2 regions of the Psychromonas sp. SR45-3 genome follow, and region 2 is predicted to be linked to the other one. Evidence: riboswitches for the same ligand, from Rfam matches in the RefSeq annotation. Region 2 holds a riboswitch; the other holds the start of a gene.

Region 1 (8,285 bases), on a different contig from region 2:
TTAAAATAGAAGCGCGTGACAGTGAAGGGCGATCCAATGAATCAGTTAAAGGGTTACAATTGCAGCAGCAAGAGGTAACCATGGTGGCAACGGCTGTGACTGAGATGTCATCAGCAACGCATGAAATTGCCGAAAATGCAGAGCAAACAGCACAGGCTGCTTATTCTTTAGCTGATTATGCGCAACAGGGGCAATCAGAAGTAGAAAAAACGCAACATTCAATTACCAACTTAACGACTGAAATCGTTCAGGCGACTGATGTTATTAGCGAGCTACATCAGCATGCGCAAGATATAAATGGAATTTTAACAACCATCCAAGGTATCGCGGATCAGACTAATTTATTGGCACTTAACGCTGCTATTGAAGCGGCAAGAGCTGGTGACCACGGACGTGGTTTTGCTGTGGTCGCTGATGAAGTACGTAGTTTAGCGCAGAGGACTCATAGCTCTACTGAAGAAATTCAGAGTATGATCGGCACTTTGCAGACGAGCACTAATAATGCAGTGAAATTGATGAATAACAGTTCTTTATTAGCGAAAGGTACAGTGAATGATGCACAGCAGGCTGCACAATCTTTAGCTAAAATTAAGGATTCAGTAGAAGTTATTAGTAATATGGCAACACAAATTGCCACCGCTTCAGAGGAACAAAATCAAGTAACCTCTGAGATCACTAAAAATACGACATCAATTAAAGATGTAACTGATAAATTAACTGAAGACGCTACGGTATCTAAATTACAAGCGAGTGAATTGAATGCACAAGCTAATTTGTTAAGTGCTAAAGTTTCAGTTTTTCATGTGTAATTAATAATGAACTATTCGCTCCTCTTACTCTTGTAAGGGGAGACTTGTTTATCCCGAGATATCTGCCTTAGGGGAGATATTTTGAACCTCAATGCAGCTAAAGCTACGGTAAGTATAAAACCTATGCTGACAGATACTTAATGTGCTTTGCTTTTAGCAAATCCTTTTGTCATGAAACGTGCACTACTTTTTGCCATCAAGAGACCATCTACATATAACTCACCTTCTACTTTATAAAGAGGAGGACGAGAAGGCAGGACTTTAGCTGTCATTAAAATATCACTGTTGACTTTCATTTCATGTAGAAAGCGAATATTCATATCCGCCGTTACTGCTTCAATATCTTGATTGAAAACCGCTTGGCACATGCTGCTATCTAACAATGCCGCTAAAAAACCACCATGCAATATACTTTCATAGCCCTGCTGATGAATTGAGCTTTTAAAATGAGCCCAGACTTGCTGATTAGGATCACTGTAAAAATCTAATTTCAAACCTAATACGGCATTGGACCCGCACATCATGCAACCTTGATGACTTTTTTGCTTGTGTACTAAGGTGAGTGGCTGAGGAATATTCTTGTTATTAAGTAATTGTAATTCTTTTAATAATTGTGCTTTCTCTGAGTCATGTGTAGCAGACATATTAACCTCTATCATTCATTATTGATAACAAAAGTAATTGGCATATGCTAATTACTTGGTTAAGATAACATAGCAAAAGGTAATTGATAACTGATAACTGAAATTTAGAACTAAGAACTAAGAACTGAGAGCTGTAGATGAGACCTAAAATAAAGCGGCATATCTGTGCTGAAAAATTTGCTAAATGTAGCCTATTTAAACCCAATGGTATTCCAGTAACTAAGCTAATCAAAATCAGTATCGAAAGTGATGAATTGGAAGCTATTCGCTTGGTGGATATTGAAGGGCTTTCGCAACAGGATGCAGCCAAAAGAATGCAAGTTTCACGACAAACCTTTGCCAATATTTTAAAAAAATCACGTTTTAAGATAAGTAATGCATTGATTAATGGTCATGCATTAGTCTTACCCGATGAACTAGTCAACCTCATTAATTAAGGAAAATACCATGATTTATGCTATCGCAATGAGCAATAATAAGCTGTCTCACCAGTTTTCAAAATCTGAGAACTTCACCTTTTATGATGAAAACAATCAGATAATAGCCGTGCATGATAATCCAGCTTTAGGTCTTACCGGTTGCTCTGCAAAGTTATTAATTATTCAACTCTTACAAGAAATGCACTGCGATGTTGTGATTGTTAGAAAAGTAGGTGAAAAAACCTTAGCAAAACTGCTAAATGCAGGTTTAAAAGTAGAGCAAGGTAATACAAGGGATGAGATTGAAACATTATTGCTAAGTGCTAAATTACATCGTCGATCATTAAATACACCTGAGCAAGGTGTGTTGAAAAAGGTATCGCATAAAAATGCTGATGGTCGATGCTGCCACCATCATTAGACCATATAGCCGTTATTTATCAACTTTATGGCTGAGATCTGCTTACTTCTAACCTTGCTGCTTTTTGCATCTTGAATGCGAGTAATTTTTACTTAGCCTCAAATAATAAATGGTTTAGGTTATTGGTTTAAATCATTTTACTATTTCCTTAACCCTTAAGTGATTAATCATTGTTAAGAGTTAAGGTCTTTTTTGCTTAATTTTCTTCTCTTGTTTAACTTGGTTGCTTTTTCTTCTATACTGCCCGCATCTTGTCGGAGTGCTAATGGGAATTTCCCAAAGGCTGAGACCACATTAGTTAGCTATCATTTTGAATAGTTAACGTGGGATCCGTGGAACCTGATTGGGCTAATACCTACGAAGGGAACAAGTAGAAAATATCTGTCTATTTTCCATTCTTGGATATTTTTTAACTTCCACACCTATTCGACAAGCAATCTTTTATAAACCGTTTATATTAAACTAGGTAAAGAATGCTATGTCTAAAGAAATTAATTCAACGTTAAAAACCACTGATCGTAAAGGTCTATCTCGTCGTGAATCACGTCAAGCCGCACAGGATTATATTCAAAATTTGAATAATGAGTCTTATCCTAACTCTGAAAAAATATTTATTGACGGTGATATTCATCCGATCAAAGTAGCGATGCGTCAAATTCATCAAACTGATACATTTGTTGGTGGCAGTGAAGAAAACCCAATTTATGAAAAAAATGAACCTATTCCAGTTTACGATACATCAGGCCCTTATACAGATCCTAATACTAAAATAGATGTCCATGCGGGATTGCCAAAACTACGTAAAAGCTGGATAGAAGCGCGTGATGACGTCGAAGTCCTTGAAGGTGTGACGTCAGAGTTTGCACAGACACGTTTAGCTGACGAGTCATTAGATGAATTACGTTTCGCCAAGTTACCTAAGCCTTTACGCGCTAAAAAAGGTCAATGTGTAACGCAGTTGCATTACGCGCGTCAGGGCATTATCACACCAGAAATGGAATATATTGCGATTCGTGAAAACCAAGGCCGTGAGCGAATTAAATGTGAAGCTTTACTTTCACAACATGCAGGGCAGAGTTACGGAGCGAATTTACAGGAATCAATTACGCCTGAATTTGTTCGCTCAGAAGTAGCTAGAGGGCGTGCGATCATTCCATCTAATATTAACCATCCAGAATTAGAACCGATGATCATTGGTCGTAACTTTTTAGTTAAAGTTAACTCTAATATCGGTAACTCTTCTGTCTCATCTTCCATTGAAGAAGAAGTTGAAAAATTAGTCTGGTCGACGCTTTGGGGCGGTGACACGGTGATGGATTTATCAACGGGTCGTAATATTCATGAGACTCGCGAATGGATCCTACGTAACTCACCTGTACCAATCGGTACCGTACCAATTTACCAAGCCTTAGAAAAAGTAAATGGTGTGGTTGAAGATTTAACCTGGGAGGTCTTTCGCGATACGTTAATTGAGCAAGCAGAGCAAGGTGTGGATTATTTTACAATTCATGCGGGCGTATTGTTACGCTTTGTTCCGATGACGGCTAAACGCGTTACAGGTATTGTGTCACGTGGTGGTTCAATCATGGCGAAGTGGTGTCTGACTTATCATAAAGAAAACTTTGCTTATGAATACTTCCGTGAAATTTGTGAAATTTGCCAGCAGTACGATGTGTCGTTATCACTAGGCGATGGATTACGTCCAGGCTCGGTTGCAGATGCCAATGATGAAGCACAATTTTCTGAACTAGAAGTATTAGGTGAGTTAACCAAAGTAGCTTGGGAATATGATGTGCAAGTGATCATTGAAGGCCCTGGCCATATTCCGATGCAGATGATTAAAGAAAACATGGATAAGCAGTTAACAGAATGTTTTGAAGCGCCTTTCTACACATTAGGTCCACTAACAACTGATATTGCACCGGGTTACGACCATATCACCTCTGGTATCGGTGCTGCGCAAATTGGTTGGTACGGTTGTGCAATGCTGTGTTATGTGACACCTAAAGAACATTTAGGGTTACCTAATAAAGATGATGTAAAAGTAGGTTTGATCACTTATAAAATTGCAGCACATGCAGCAGATTTAGCAAAAGGCCATCCTGGTGCACAAATTCGAGACAATGCTTTATCTAAATCTCGTTTTGAATTCCGTTGGGAAGATCAATTCAATCTCGGTTTAGACCCAGTAACATCGCGAGAATATCACGATGAAACTTTGCCACAAGAATCGGGGAAAGTAGCGCATTTCTGCTCGATGTGTGGCCCTAAATTTTGCTCAATGAAAATCACCCAAGATGTGCGTGACTTTACTGCGAAGTTAGATTCAGGTGAAATATCGATTAAAATTCTTGATGAAACCATTGTTATGACTACAGACATGACAGCGGAACAAGGCATGGCCATTAAAGCGAAAGAGTTTACTGAAAGTGGTGCTGAAATATATCAGCCGGCTTTTGTGGATAAAGTATAAAGCTTAGATAAAGTATAATGGCAAAAATTGCCGGCTATTAGTCTTTTACTAATAACCGGTTTACAAACAAGTTTAAGGTTAAATATGAATAATATAGTGTGGACAATTGCAGGATCTGACTCTAGCGCAGGCGCAGGGATCCAAGCAGATCTTTGTACATTCCATGATTTAGGGGCAGATGGTTGCTCTGTGATCACGGCGGTCACTGCGCAAAATTCACAAGCTGTGCAGCTTGTTGAAAGTGTTTCTGAAAAAATGTTCGCACAACAATTAGCCAGTTTAGCGGAAGATATGCCTGCTAAAGTGATTAAAATCGGTCTGATAGCGAGTGTTGAGCATGTCAAAATTCTTGCACAGCAACTAGCAATCTACAAACAAACTTGGGCACGTAAGCCATTTGTTATTTATGACCCTGTGGCGGTAGCATCGACAGGTGATGAAATGGCAGAAGAGGGCATTAATGAGGTTATTAAAACGCAATTACTCCCTCAAATCGATCTATTAACACCTAATGCGAATGAAGTATTAACCTTATCTGGACATGCATTAATTTCTGGTGAATCGTTTAAACCTGCCGTGGATAAATTAATCAGCATGGGCTGCGGTAGTGTTTTAATTAAAGGCGGTCACTTTGAGCTGGTGGATGACATTGCGCTTGATTATTGGAGTGATGGAGAAAGAGAAATCGCACTAACAAGCCCTCGTTTAGACAATGTTCATACGCACGGAACAGGTTGTACCTTAGCCAGTGCCATTGCTGCAACGATGGCCTTAGATTATTTTATAGAAGATGCGTTAGTGATTGCAAAAGGTTATTTAAACCAAGGCTTAAAAGCCTCTAAAGCACTCGGTGCTGGTGAAGGTTCTGTCGCGCATTGTGGTTGGCCAACGCTGCGTGCTGATTTTCCTGAAGTCGTTTTACCTGAATCAAGTATTGGTTATGAGTTAGACCTACCAGGTAGTTTAGAAGCGGGCCCTGGCTTTAAACCTTGTGACACCATTAAATTAGGTTTATATCCCGTTGTTGATTCTGTTGAATGGGTAGAGCGCGTATTGAAAATGGGCGTAAAAACTCTTCAGTTACGTATTAAAGACAAACAACCAGAACAAGTCGAGCAACAAATTATTGATGCGATAGCGTTAGGAAAACAGTATGACGCACGTTTATTTATTAATGATTATTGGCAGTTAGCCATCAAACATAATGCTTACGGAGTACATCTGGGGCAAGAAGATATGGATGTAGCTGATTTACCGTTAATTGCCGATGCAGGTTTACGTTTAGGATTAAGCACCCACGGTTATTATGAAATGTTACGTGCAAGACAGCTTAAACCAAGTTATATCGCGTTAGGGCATATTTTCCCAACAAAAACGAAAGATATGCCTTCCGATCCACAAGGATTAACGCGTTTATCTAAGTATGCGAACTTAATGTCAGATATGGCAACCGTTGCTATTGGAGGCATTAATTTAGAGCGCGCTCCAGCAGTATGGCAGACGGGGATTGGTAGTATTGCGGTAGTGACTGCAATTACATTAGCGGATGACCCTAAACAGGTGGTTAATCAGTTTAATGAAATCATGTGTTAGTAGTGAACAGAGGATAAAAGCATGTTGAATGACGATGAATTATTACGTTATAGCCGCCATCTATTATTAGAAGATGTTGGAGAAACGGGTCAACAGGCCCTCAAAAATGCCAAGGTACTTATTATTGGGATGGGAGGGTTGGGTTCACCGGCTTCATTGTATCTTGCTGCTGCTGGCGTCGGGCATATCGTATTGAATGATTTTGACCATATTGAAGTAAGTAACTTACAACGCCAAATTTCTTATCAAAGTGATGATATTGGTGAAGCAAAAGTAGAAGTCGCTAAACGTAAATTGCAGCAAATTAATCCAGAAATTAAAGTCCGCAGTATCAATAAAGCCATGCCAGAGATGCAATTGACTATGGAATTGACCATGGCTGATTTAGTGTTGGATTGCACTGACAATATGGCGAGCCGACAATTGATTAATAAAGCCTGTGTCGATGCAAAAGTACCGTTAATTGTCGGGGCTGCAATACGCTTTGAAGGGCAGTTAATGTTCTTTGACCATAGCGAAACTGATTCCCCTTGTTACCACTGCCTATTTCCAAGTTCAGAAGAGCAAACTCTCAATTGCAGTAATTCAGGCATTATTGGTCCGGTGGTTGGCACTATCGGTACATTACAAGCATTGGAAGCGATTAAATATTTTGTTGGTTTACCGTCAGGCATTAAAAATAAATTGAAATTGTTCGATGGTAAATCCCTAGATTGGCAAACTTTTACGGTTAATAAAGATCCAAAATGCACAGTGTGTGGACAGCATTAATTAAGTGGTATCAATTAAACTGCATTCATAGGAACAAAGTTAAATGAAAATACACGTTAATGAACAAACGTTAGAGCTAGCAGAAAATAGTAATATCGAACAACTATTAATATATTTAGATAAGCCGTTAATGGGAAGCGCTGTTGCGGTCAATCAAGAAATTATCAGTCGCTCTCATTGGGCAGATACTATTCTTAACGAGGGTGACAACATCTCTCTATTTCAAGCCATTGCGGGAGGATAAATCATGTTATTTGATGAAATGAATAAAAACGATCAGTTGGTTATTGGTGATAAATCTTTCTCTTCTCGTTTGTTTACTGGGACTGGAAAGTTTAATGATCAACAGACCATGGTCGCTGCATTAAAAGCATCACAATCAGAATTAGTCACAATGGCCTTAAAGCGTGTCGATATGCAACATCGTGACGATGATATCCTTGCGCCATTAATTAAAAATGGCATGAAGTTATTACCCAATACATCAGGGGCCCGTAATGCAAAAGAGGCCGTTTTTGCAGCGGAACTAGCGCGTGAAGCATTACAAACTAATTGGGTTAAATTAGAAATTCATCCCGATCCGAAGTATTTGCTACCTGACCCAATTGAAACCTTAAAGGCGGCTGAAATGTTAGCCAATAAAGGGTTTATTGTTTTACCTTATATTCATGCTGATCCTGTATTGTGTAAACATTTAGAGGCGGCTGGTTGTGCTGCTGTGATGCCGTTAGGCGCTCCGATTGGTTCAAATAAAGGCATTAAAACCGCTGATTTTTTAGAAATTATTATTGAACAAGCGAATATTCCAGTGATTGTGGATGCAGGATTAGGTAGTCCTTCCCATGCAGCGCTCGCAATGGAGATGGGGGCAGATGCGGTGTTAGTTAATACTGCGATTGCTGTTGCGGGTAACCCTGTTGCCATGAGTGAAGCATTTGCAAAAGCGGTGCAAGCAGGTCGCCAAGCTTATTTAGCGGGTTTAGGTGGGCAAAGCACACAAGCGATTGCCTCAAGTCCATTAACGGCATTTCTTGAGGCAAGTATATGAATTTCAGTGACAAAATAAAAGAGTATCAATGGGACGATATTCGCCTATCTATCTATGCTAAAACAGATACTGATGTGCAACGTGCCTTATCAAAATCACGTTTAGAT
Region 2 (8,285 bases):
TTATCTTTTTTAGCTTTGTGGTTAACCGCTTTTATTTCAACAGGCTTATGGTGTCGCAGTTTGTATCTGTTTTAACAGCGCTGCTGCAGCAGATTTAGGATCATCAGCGTGGCAAATAGCAGAGACTAACGCTACACCATCAACACCCGTGTTAATGATTTGATCAAGGTTACTGTGATTAATACCACCAATAGCCACAATGGGAAATTGAGAAACATTAATCGCTTTTTGTAAACCGCCGATACCCCATTGTTTAAGCGTATCGGTTTTTGTTGGTGTAGCAAATATGGCACTTAAACCAATGTAATCCAGTGGTAGTGTATTGGCTTCTAATAATTGTTGTTCATTCTCTATCGATAAACCTAACAACTTTTTTGGACCCATTAATGTTCTGGCCATTTGTGCTGGCATATCCGATTGACCTAAATGCACACCATCGGCATCTACCGCTAAAGCGACATCAACTCGATCATTAATAATTAACGGAACACCAGTACCTTGAAGTATAGTTTTAACCATTTTAGCGCGCGTAATAAAAGACTGTATATCGTTACTTTTTTCGCGCACTTGTACCATGGTGACACCTCCAGCTACCGCCTCCTTAACTACATTAATTAAGGTATAAAGATCTTGTTGATCATCGGTGACTAAATATAAACGGTATGGGTTCATGTTGCTTTCCTGTGGCGGATACAATAAAAAAATGGATTACGTAAATAGCATGGCTAAATATCGTTGCTACATATCAATGTTAAGTTGAAATGCTAAACAGCAATGCTAATCAATAGTACTAAACAGCAATAGCAAAGAATATAACTGAGTAGAGTGAAAGTAATAAGGTCACTTTCACTTACTGATCCAGCAACGACTGTATTATTTATTAATAGTTATTTTTAAGTGTTCGGCAATCGCTATATCATCTAATTGATATAACACGTCTAACAAGTTCATTTGCAAACTTCCTGGGCCTGCAGATTGCTTAGCAGCGATTTCCCCTGCGATGCCAAATATGGCTGCAGCCGCTAAACCAGTGTTTTCACCGATAGCAGCAAAAGCCCCCGTTAATGCGCTTAAACTGCAACCCATTCCTGTAATGTTAGGCATTATTGCATCGCCATTATGTAATGATATTTCACTCTCAGCACTGATTATGTAATCAACTTCGCCAGAAATAACGACATTACATTGGTAAGTTTCAACTAAGTAACGCGCTGCGCCAACTGCCGCTTCACTGCTATCAAGTGAATCTACACCTTTGCTTTGTGCTTTTTCTCCTGCTAGAGCAATGATCTCAGATGCATTAGCTCTAATAATTAACTGCTTTGCAAGTGCTGCAATTTGGCGTGATGTTTCAGTTCGTAAAGTACTTGCACCACAACCCACAGGGTCTAATACCACGGCTTTATTGTTGAGGTTCGCTTGTTCAACCGCGTAGATCATACGTGGTATCCATTGGCTATCTAAGGTGCCAATATTTATCACCAATGCGCCACTAAATGACATCATTTCTGCCATCTCTTGACGTGAATGTGCCATGATAGGTGAAGCGCCAATGGCTAATAATGCATTGGCAGTATTGTTCATCACCACATAATTGGTAATGTTCAGGACGAGTGGCTTTTGCGCACGTAATGCATTCAATGCACTGCTGATAACTTGTCGCTTTTCTGTTGCTATTAGTGACATATTTGCCCCTCTATTTCTGTTTTTATTTAGCACTACGTCTATTTAAATAGCGGCGTTTAAACCTTGTTGCCAGAAGGCAACTTCCATTCTGGTTGCTGTTTTAAATACTTTCACCAAGTGTTGACCACGTTGGGTGTTAATGTCTATTTCAGCCAACAACTGGTCAAAATGTTGCGCGCCATCAGCAACACTTTGTTGGAACTCTTCACCGCTGTATAAATCAATCCAGCTAGCAAATTCATTGCCATCTATTATAGTGTTTTTGTCATTTGCTAATAAACGTCCAATCACTGCATAACCAATAGAACAGGGTGCTAACGCTGCATATAAATCAACGAGGTCACCGGTCATGCCTGCATCTAACACGTAACGAGTGTAAGCGACAGTACCAAAGTCTTCATCCTCTGCTTCTAAGTCTGCTTCTGTTAAGCCCCAATTTGCGCAGTAAGTTACATGGTGACTAATCTCGGAATCTAGTAAAGCATGTACACTAGGTAATGCCTTACGCATGTCTGCTAGCGTATTGGCTTTATAAATGGCCAATGCATAAGCTCGCGCATATTGCTTTAAGAACAAAAAATCTTGTTTTAGGTAATGCAAAAAGCATGGTTGCGCTAAGCTGCCGTTACCTAATTGCATCACAAATGGGTGTTTTGTGTAGGCATCCCAGTCAGACTGGCAAGCACTAATTAAATCTTGATGGTTCATTATTCTCTCGCTGTTTTTTAGTTATCTATTTAAGCCTGATACGAGTGCGCTAACTATTCGAATATTGGCATGTAATCTTTTGCTTTTGGCAGACTTTTAATCAGTTTGTTATCAAACATAAATCGCGCATAATCATCGTAACGTTTTAAATCAATAGCAGCAGGGCGTAATGAAAAACGAGTTAATGTATCGCGCCATGCTCGTTTATTTAACTCATTATTTAACGTATCAGGTGCGTAACTAACAAATTTATTCCATGCTTGCTGCGGGTGGTTAACTATATAAATAGTGGCTTGCTCTATGGCCTTGTTAAAGGCTTTAATCATTTTGGTATCATACTTATTTGCGTTTGCAACAAATACCAATTCATCGTAGACAGGAACACCATGCTCTTCGGGGAAATAAGCTTTAGCTTTAAATCCTTCCAGTTCTAACTGGTTAGTTTCAAAGTTACGTAATCCTCCCCAGATAGCATCGACTTTGCCCGATGCTAATGAAGCCGATAACGCCCAACCTACGTTAATGATTTTTACATCTTTATAATCGAGTTGTACTGTTTCTAGCATTTTTCCGATTGTTGCTTCTTCACTACCTGAGATAGCCACACCGACTTTTTTACCTTTAAGGTCGCTGAGTGAATCAATTTTACCGTTGTCTAATACCATTAATGTATTTAGCGGTGTTGCAATTAAAGTGGCTGAGCGCACTAGTGGTAACCCCTCTGATACATCAATGATCAGGTTTGGCTGATAAGTAATTGCCAAGTCAATATTACCAGCCGCAACTAATTTTGGTGGCATACTTGGGTCTGCAGGTTCTTGGATATCGATAGACAGACCTTGCTGTTTAAAATAACCAAGCTGTTGAGCAATAACAATTGGGCCGTGGTTAGGGTTAACAAACCAATCTAACATCAGCGTGACTTTTTTATCTTCCGCTTGGGCGGAGAATGAAAATAATGCCGCCGTTAGAGACAATGCAGTTAAAATGAAACTCTTTTTCATGTGTTGTATTTCCTTATAGTATTAGTTGTATTAGTTGTATTAGTTGTTTTAGTTTTAGGGTTAGTTTGGCGCCATTAAAAACGGCGCATTTAGATCTCCCAGGGGATTAGCTTTTTTAGTAACTTATCAGTAATGAAATATAAACTCACAGAGAGCGCAGATAGAATAAATAAGGCCGCAAACATTTCATCAATTAACATGCGCGCGTTAGCTTGTAGCATCAAATAACCCAAACCTTCGCTTGAACCTACCCATTCACCGGCAACCGCACCAATCGGCGCAATAACCACCGCAACACGAATACCAGATGCTAAAGTAGGTAAAGAAGCAGGCAGTTGAATATGACGTAACATTTTCCATTTAGTCGCGCCCATGGTTTTAGCTAAATCAAGATAACCAGAAGGAGTATTCTTTAACCCGTCGTAGCAGCAGGTGGTTACAGGAAAAAAGATGATCATGGCCGCCATCACTATTTTTGAGGAAATACCGTATCCTAGCCAGATCATTAAAATAGGCGCAATCGCAAAAACAGGAATCGCTTGGCTGGTGATCAGGATCGGTAATAACCATCGTTTAATGGGTTTAAACAGCAGCATTTGTAGCGCAAAACATAGGCCCATGGAAAGACCTAGTAATAATCCTAAAAGTATCTCTAGTGTGGTCACCCAACTATGTTTTAATAACACTTCATAACGTGTAAATAGGCGTTCAAATACTGCTAACGGCTCAGGTAAAATAAAAGAGGGTAGTTCAAAGAGCACTACAATCGTTTGCCAAATCGCAATTATAATCATAAAAGTGAGCAGAGTACGTAACACTGGTGGTAGTGTTTTATTGCTATCTCTCTTTTTATTTTCAAGCGATTTAGTTAAACCTGATATGGCAAGAAAATTACGCATAATCTTGCTCCAAACGGTCAAGAATAGTCTGCTGAAGAGCTGCGCATTGTGCATCAAATTGTCTTGGTGCTAGAGTGCTAGGTACATCTAATGATTCTGCAGATGCGGGTTGGCCTTGCATAATATAAAGCTGGTTTGCTAAACGGATTGCCTCTTGTGGATCATGCGTAATTAAGACTACGGTTTTATCTTTTAATAATTCATGTGCTAAGTTTTGCAAGCGGTAGCGTGTTACTGCATCTAATGCAGAGAAAGGCTCATCCATTAATACCACCGGCTTGTTTTGCATTAAGGTTCTAGCTAATGCAACACGTTGCCGCATTCCACCAGATAATTGCTGTGGTAAATAATGGGCTTGTTGTTCAAGACCAACCTGCTGTAACAGTTGTTGTGCATTATCACGCTGCGACGGTTTTGGGTTAGGTGTGAATTTCTCACTGAGCAGTACGTTATCTAATACTGATAACCAGGGCATTAATAAATCTTGTTGTGCCATATAGGCAATTTGACCTTGCAGTGCAACATTAGTGCTGGTGGATAGTTGCCCAGACCATTGTACTTTATCACTTAATAAGTTCGCCAAATAACGTAACAAAGAGCTTTTACCGCAGCCACTACGCCCCAGAATACAAGTCCATTGCGCCGCTGGAATATGCATAGTCAATGACGACAATACATGCTGTTCACTATTGTGATAGCGTAAACTGGCATTATGAATACCAATGCTGGGCGCGCTTTGAACTACTGAACTTGATGGTTGTGACGATAGGTTGTTTGTCATGGTAAGCACTTATTGATTCAATACATAAAAATGATCTACAGGGCCGCGGCCTTGACCAATGTTAAGTTGGTCAGCATGTTGTAATGCTTGGGTAATATAATCTTTACCAAGCTGTACTGCTTTTGATAATTCATGGCCTTGAGCTAAATATGAAGCTATCGCTGAAGATAAGGTGCAGCCTGTTCCATGGTTGTTGTTAGTATTAATACGTTTTGCTGTGAGTTGCTGTACTGAGTTCGTCAAAATTAATAAATCATTACTGTTTTCATCTTGTTCTAAATGCCCACCTTTTAATAACACGGCTTTAGCACCTAACTGACGTAAAGCATCAATCATTGCCTGCATCTGTTGTTCGCTGGTGGGAATGTGACTGTCAATCAATGCAGCACCTTCAGGCAGATTAGGGGTAATTAAATCAGCCATTGGTAGTAATTCAGTTTTTAGGGTTTGAATCGCAGCGTTTTCTAATAATAAATCACCGTTGGTGGTCACCATCACAGGGTCAATTACTAAAAAAGGTGGATTGTATTGCTTTAGTTTTTTAGCCACTACTTTGATGATTTCACTGTCTGCTAACATACCTACTTTAACCGCGATAATATTGAGATCACTAAACACGGCATCTAATTGCTTTTCAACATATTCGAGGGGGATTGGGAAGATCGCTGACACACCCTGTGTATTTTGCGCAGTAATGGCGGTAATCGCAGAACAAGCATAGCTACCGGTTGCTGAAATTGCTTTAATATCAGCTTGAATGCCTGCGCCGCCACTGCTGTCAGAGCCTGCAATAGTCAATACAATCGGTGTGCGAATAGGGTTACAAATAGTGTTAGGCGTAAGGTCAGACATAATGGCTCCGTTCACAACGCGATCGGAACTGATATCAACCAATACAAAGCAAAGGAATGCCACAGGAATGGTTTCTACATAGTTCCCTGCGTCAGTGTTAACTGTATCAGGTTCAACGGGTATCGACGTTTTATCAATTAATCTTGATATCACATCGCTCTCAGCCAATGGCCCCCCGACTATAATCACCGCAAATAATAACAAGTTCTGTTAAAAGCGCAATCAAACATATTGGTAAAGGAGAGCTTGTTAAGTTAATCGTGATTAATCGCCTACGGAGCGCATAACAAGGAGGGCTTGTTTCCCGTAGTTTAGGACCTATCAATTTTGATTGAAATTCATAATCAACCTGGCTTTAGTGATGTGGTTTTAGATGCACGGAGGTGATTTGTTATGACGCAATCTTGGCAGCCTCCAAGTGTTACTTGTTGATACGCCTTACTGCCACTGTAAATGTTGCATTGTTAAAATTAATAGCTGTTCCAAACTAAATTTTTTAAAAACAATTTATTGATGAACTGCAATTTTATCAAAAAAACAACTAACTTTTATAGAATAAAAGAGGTATGTTTGCCTTTAAATATTAACTAATAAATTATGAGTAGATGATAACTATTTTAGATAAAGTGAGGCCATCACGTATTTCCACTAAATTATCTTTCTATGTTTCGGTGTTTACCATCGTCGCTTTTACGCTGCTTCAAATTTATAATTTTTTAATACTTAAATCTGAAATAAAAATACAAATTAATAAAGAGCAATATACACAAGCTAAATATATCGCAAAAGACATTCAAAAAAAATAACAATGCGAACGAGTTTTTTGGTTGCTTTAGCTGATAAAATCCCTCCTAAAAAAATACAATCAGAAGTCTTTATAACGGAAATCATTAAAAATAATATTGTTTTTACTGATTTTTTTCCGCAGGGCTTTGCAGTTATAAGCCCAAATGGACAGGGTGCTATAGCTGAATATCCGGTTATTCCAGGTAGAAAAAACTTAATAATGACTGATTACGAATGGTTGAGAAAGGCAAACAATAGCCAAGGCGTTATTATTAGTTCACCTTTTCGTTCTGAAGTTATGGGTGAAGTACTGGTTGTGATCGCAAAAGCGTTAAGAGATCAAAATGGGAAAGTATTAGGCATATTAGAAGCACCAATCTTCTTGAACCGCCCCGGATTTATGGAGTATATTTTTGATAAAGACTTTAGTGAACGAAGCGATATATTAGTCATTTCAAGAATAAATCAAATATTCTTAGCATCGAGCGATCCAAATCTAGTGTTAAAAGCAACGCCAAAAAAAGGGATGGATGCATTCCTCGACGAGGTAATGGCGGGCTTTAATGGATATGGCAATACAGTTACATCAGTTGAAGGTGAGATGTTAGCAGCTACGGCTGATATTAACTCTCCAGATTGGTTTGTTATGGTAAGAACCCCTGTGGCCAAGGTTTATCAATTAATAAACGAAAGTTTACGAACAGCAATTATTAATGGGATCATTGTTAGTGTTTCTGTTTTTTTGGCGATTATGTTTTTTTTATTCTTCTTTTTTAATCCATTAAAAAAGGCTGCTGAATCTGTTAGGGAAATGGTATCGCAAAAAAAATCACTGACACATATTAAAGGTTATAAAAAAGATGAAATAGGTGATTTGATTATTGGTTTTAATGCAGCTATTGATATGGTTAATGAGAGAAATGATAAACTTGAAAAATCGAACGCGGTATTAGAGTCATTGTCACAAGTAGATGGGCTAACTGACGTATTTAATAGGAGGTGGTTAGATAAAACGCTTAATCATTTATGGTTGGTGAAAACGCGTAGCCAACAACCGTTAACTCTTTTACTCATTGATATAGATGAGTTCAAAAAATTTAATGATACTTATGGACATATAGCGGGTGATGATTGTTTAAAAAAAGTAGCTCAAACTATCCAAGAGACTATTTATAGACCTACTGATTTTTTGGCTCGTTATGGTGGTGAGGAGTTTGTTATACTACTAGAAAGTGATATTAAAGAAGGTGCTTTAGTAGCAGAAAAGGTAAGGCTTGCAGTGAGTAATTTAAACATTTCCCATAGTGAGTCATCATACAAGCATGTCACAATTAGTTTAGGTATCGCATCAATGATCCCTCAATTAAACATTAAATCTGTTGAGTTAATTAAACAAGCAGATCTTGCCTTATACCAAAGCAAGGAAAAGGGGAGGAATCGCTGCGAGCGTTATAAAAGCAGGTCATAAATGAAGCAGTGATGTTCAAAAGGAGTGTTTAAAAAGAGAATTTTATTTGGCCATCGTTAGACATCATTATTTACAGGATTTTATTTATTGGCTCAAGCAAA

The links. A riboswitch is a leader RNA that binds a small molecule or an ion and turns the genes downstream of it on or off. The one in region 2 is predicted to bind thiamine pyrophosphate.
Region 1: it holds a riboswitch for thiamine pyrophosphate, as region 2 does, so the genes downstream of both, thiC (phosphomethylpyrimidine synthase ThiC) here and thiD (bifunctional hydroxymethylpyrimidine kinase/phosphomethylpyrimidine kinase) in region 2, are expected to answer to the same signal.

The regions. Positions count from the first base shown of each region.
Region 1 is NZ_JACJDP010000026.1:15,475-23,759, forward strand. It holds gene H5084_RS13515 (methyl-accepting chemotaxis protein) at 1-809, shown strand, start outside; gene H5084_RS13520 (PaaI family thioesterase) at 947-1,453, opposite strand; gene H5084_RS13525 (DUF134 domain-containing protein) at 1,591-1,890, shown strand; gene H5084_RS13530 (NifB/NifX family molybdenum-iron cluster-binding protein) at 1,901-2,293, shown strand; TPP riboswitch at 2,539-2,676, shown strand; gene thiC (phosphomethylpyrimidine synthase ThiC) at 2,772-4,766, shown strand; gene thiE (thiamine phosphate synthase) at 4,851-6,359, shown strand; gene H5084_RS13545 (HesA/MoeB/ThiF family protein) at 6,381-7,130, shown strand; gene thiS (sulfur carrier protein ThiS) at 7,174-7,374, shown strand; gene H5084_RS13555 (thiazole synthase) at 7,378-8,178, shown strand; gene thiH (2-iminoacetate synthase ThiH) at 8,175-8,285, shown strand, end outside.
Region 2 is NZ_JACJDP010000009.1:88,684-96,968, forward strand. It holds gene thiE (thiamine phosphate synthase) at 46-672, opposite strand; gene thiM (hydroxyethylthiazole kinase) at 874-1,686, opposite strand; gene tenA (thiaminase II) at 1,729-2,394, opposite strand; gene H5084_RS07385 (ABC transporter substrate-binding protein) at 2,448-3,398, opposite strand; gene H5084_RS07390 (ABC transporter permease) at 3,488-4,297, opposite strand; gene H5084_RS07395 (ABC transporter ATP-binding protein) at 4,290-5,078, opposite strand; gene thiD (bifunctional hydroxymethylpyrimidine kinase/phosphomethylpyrimidine kinase) at 5,088-5,930, opposite strand; TPP riboswitch at 5,997-6,118, opposite strand; gene H5084_RS07405 (diguanylate cyclase) at 6,754-8,184, shown strand.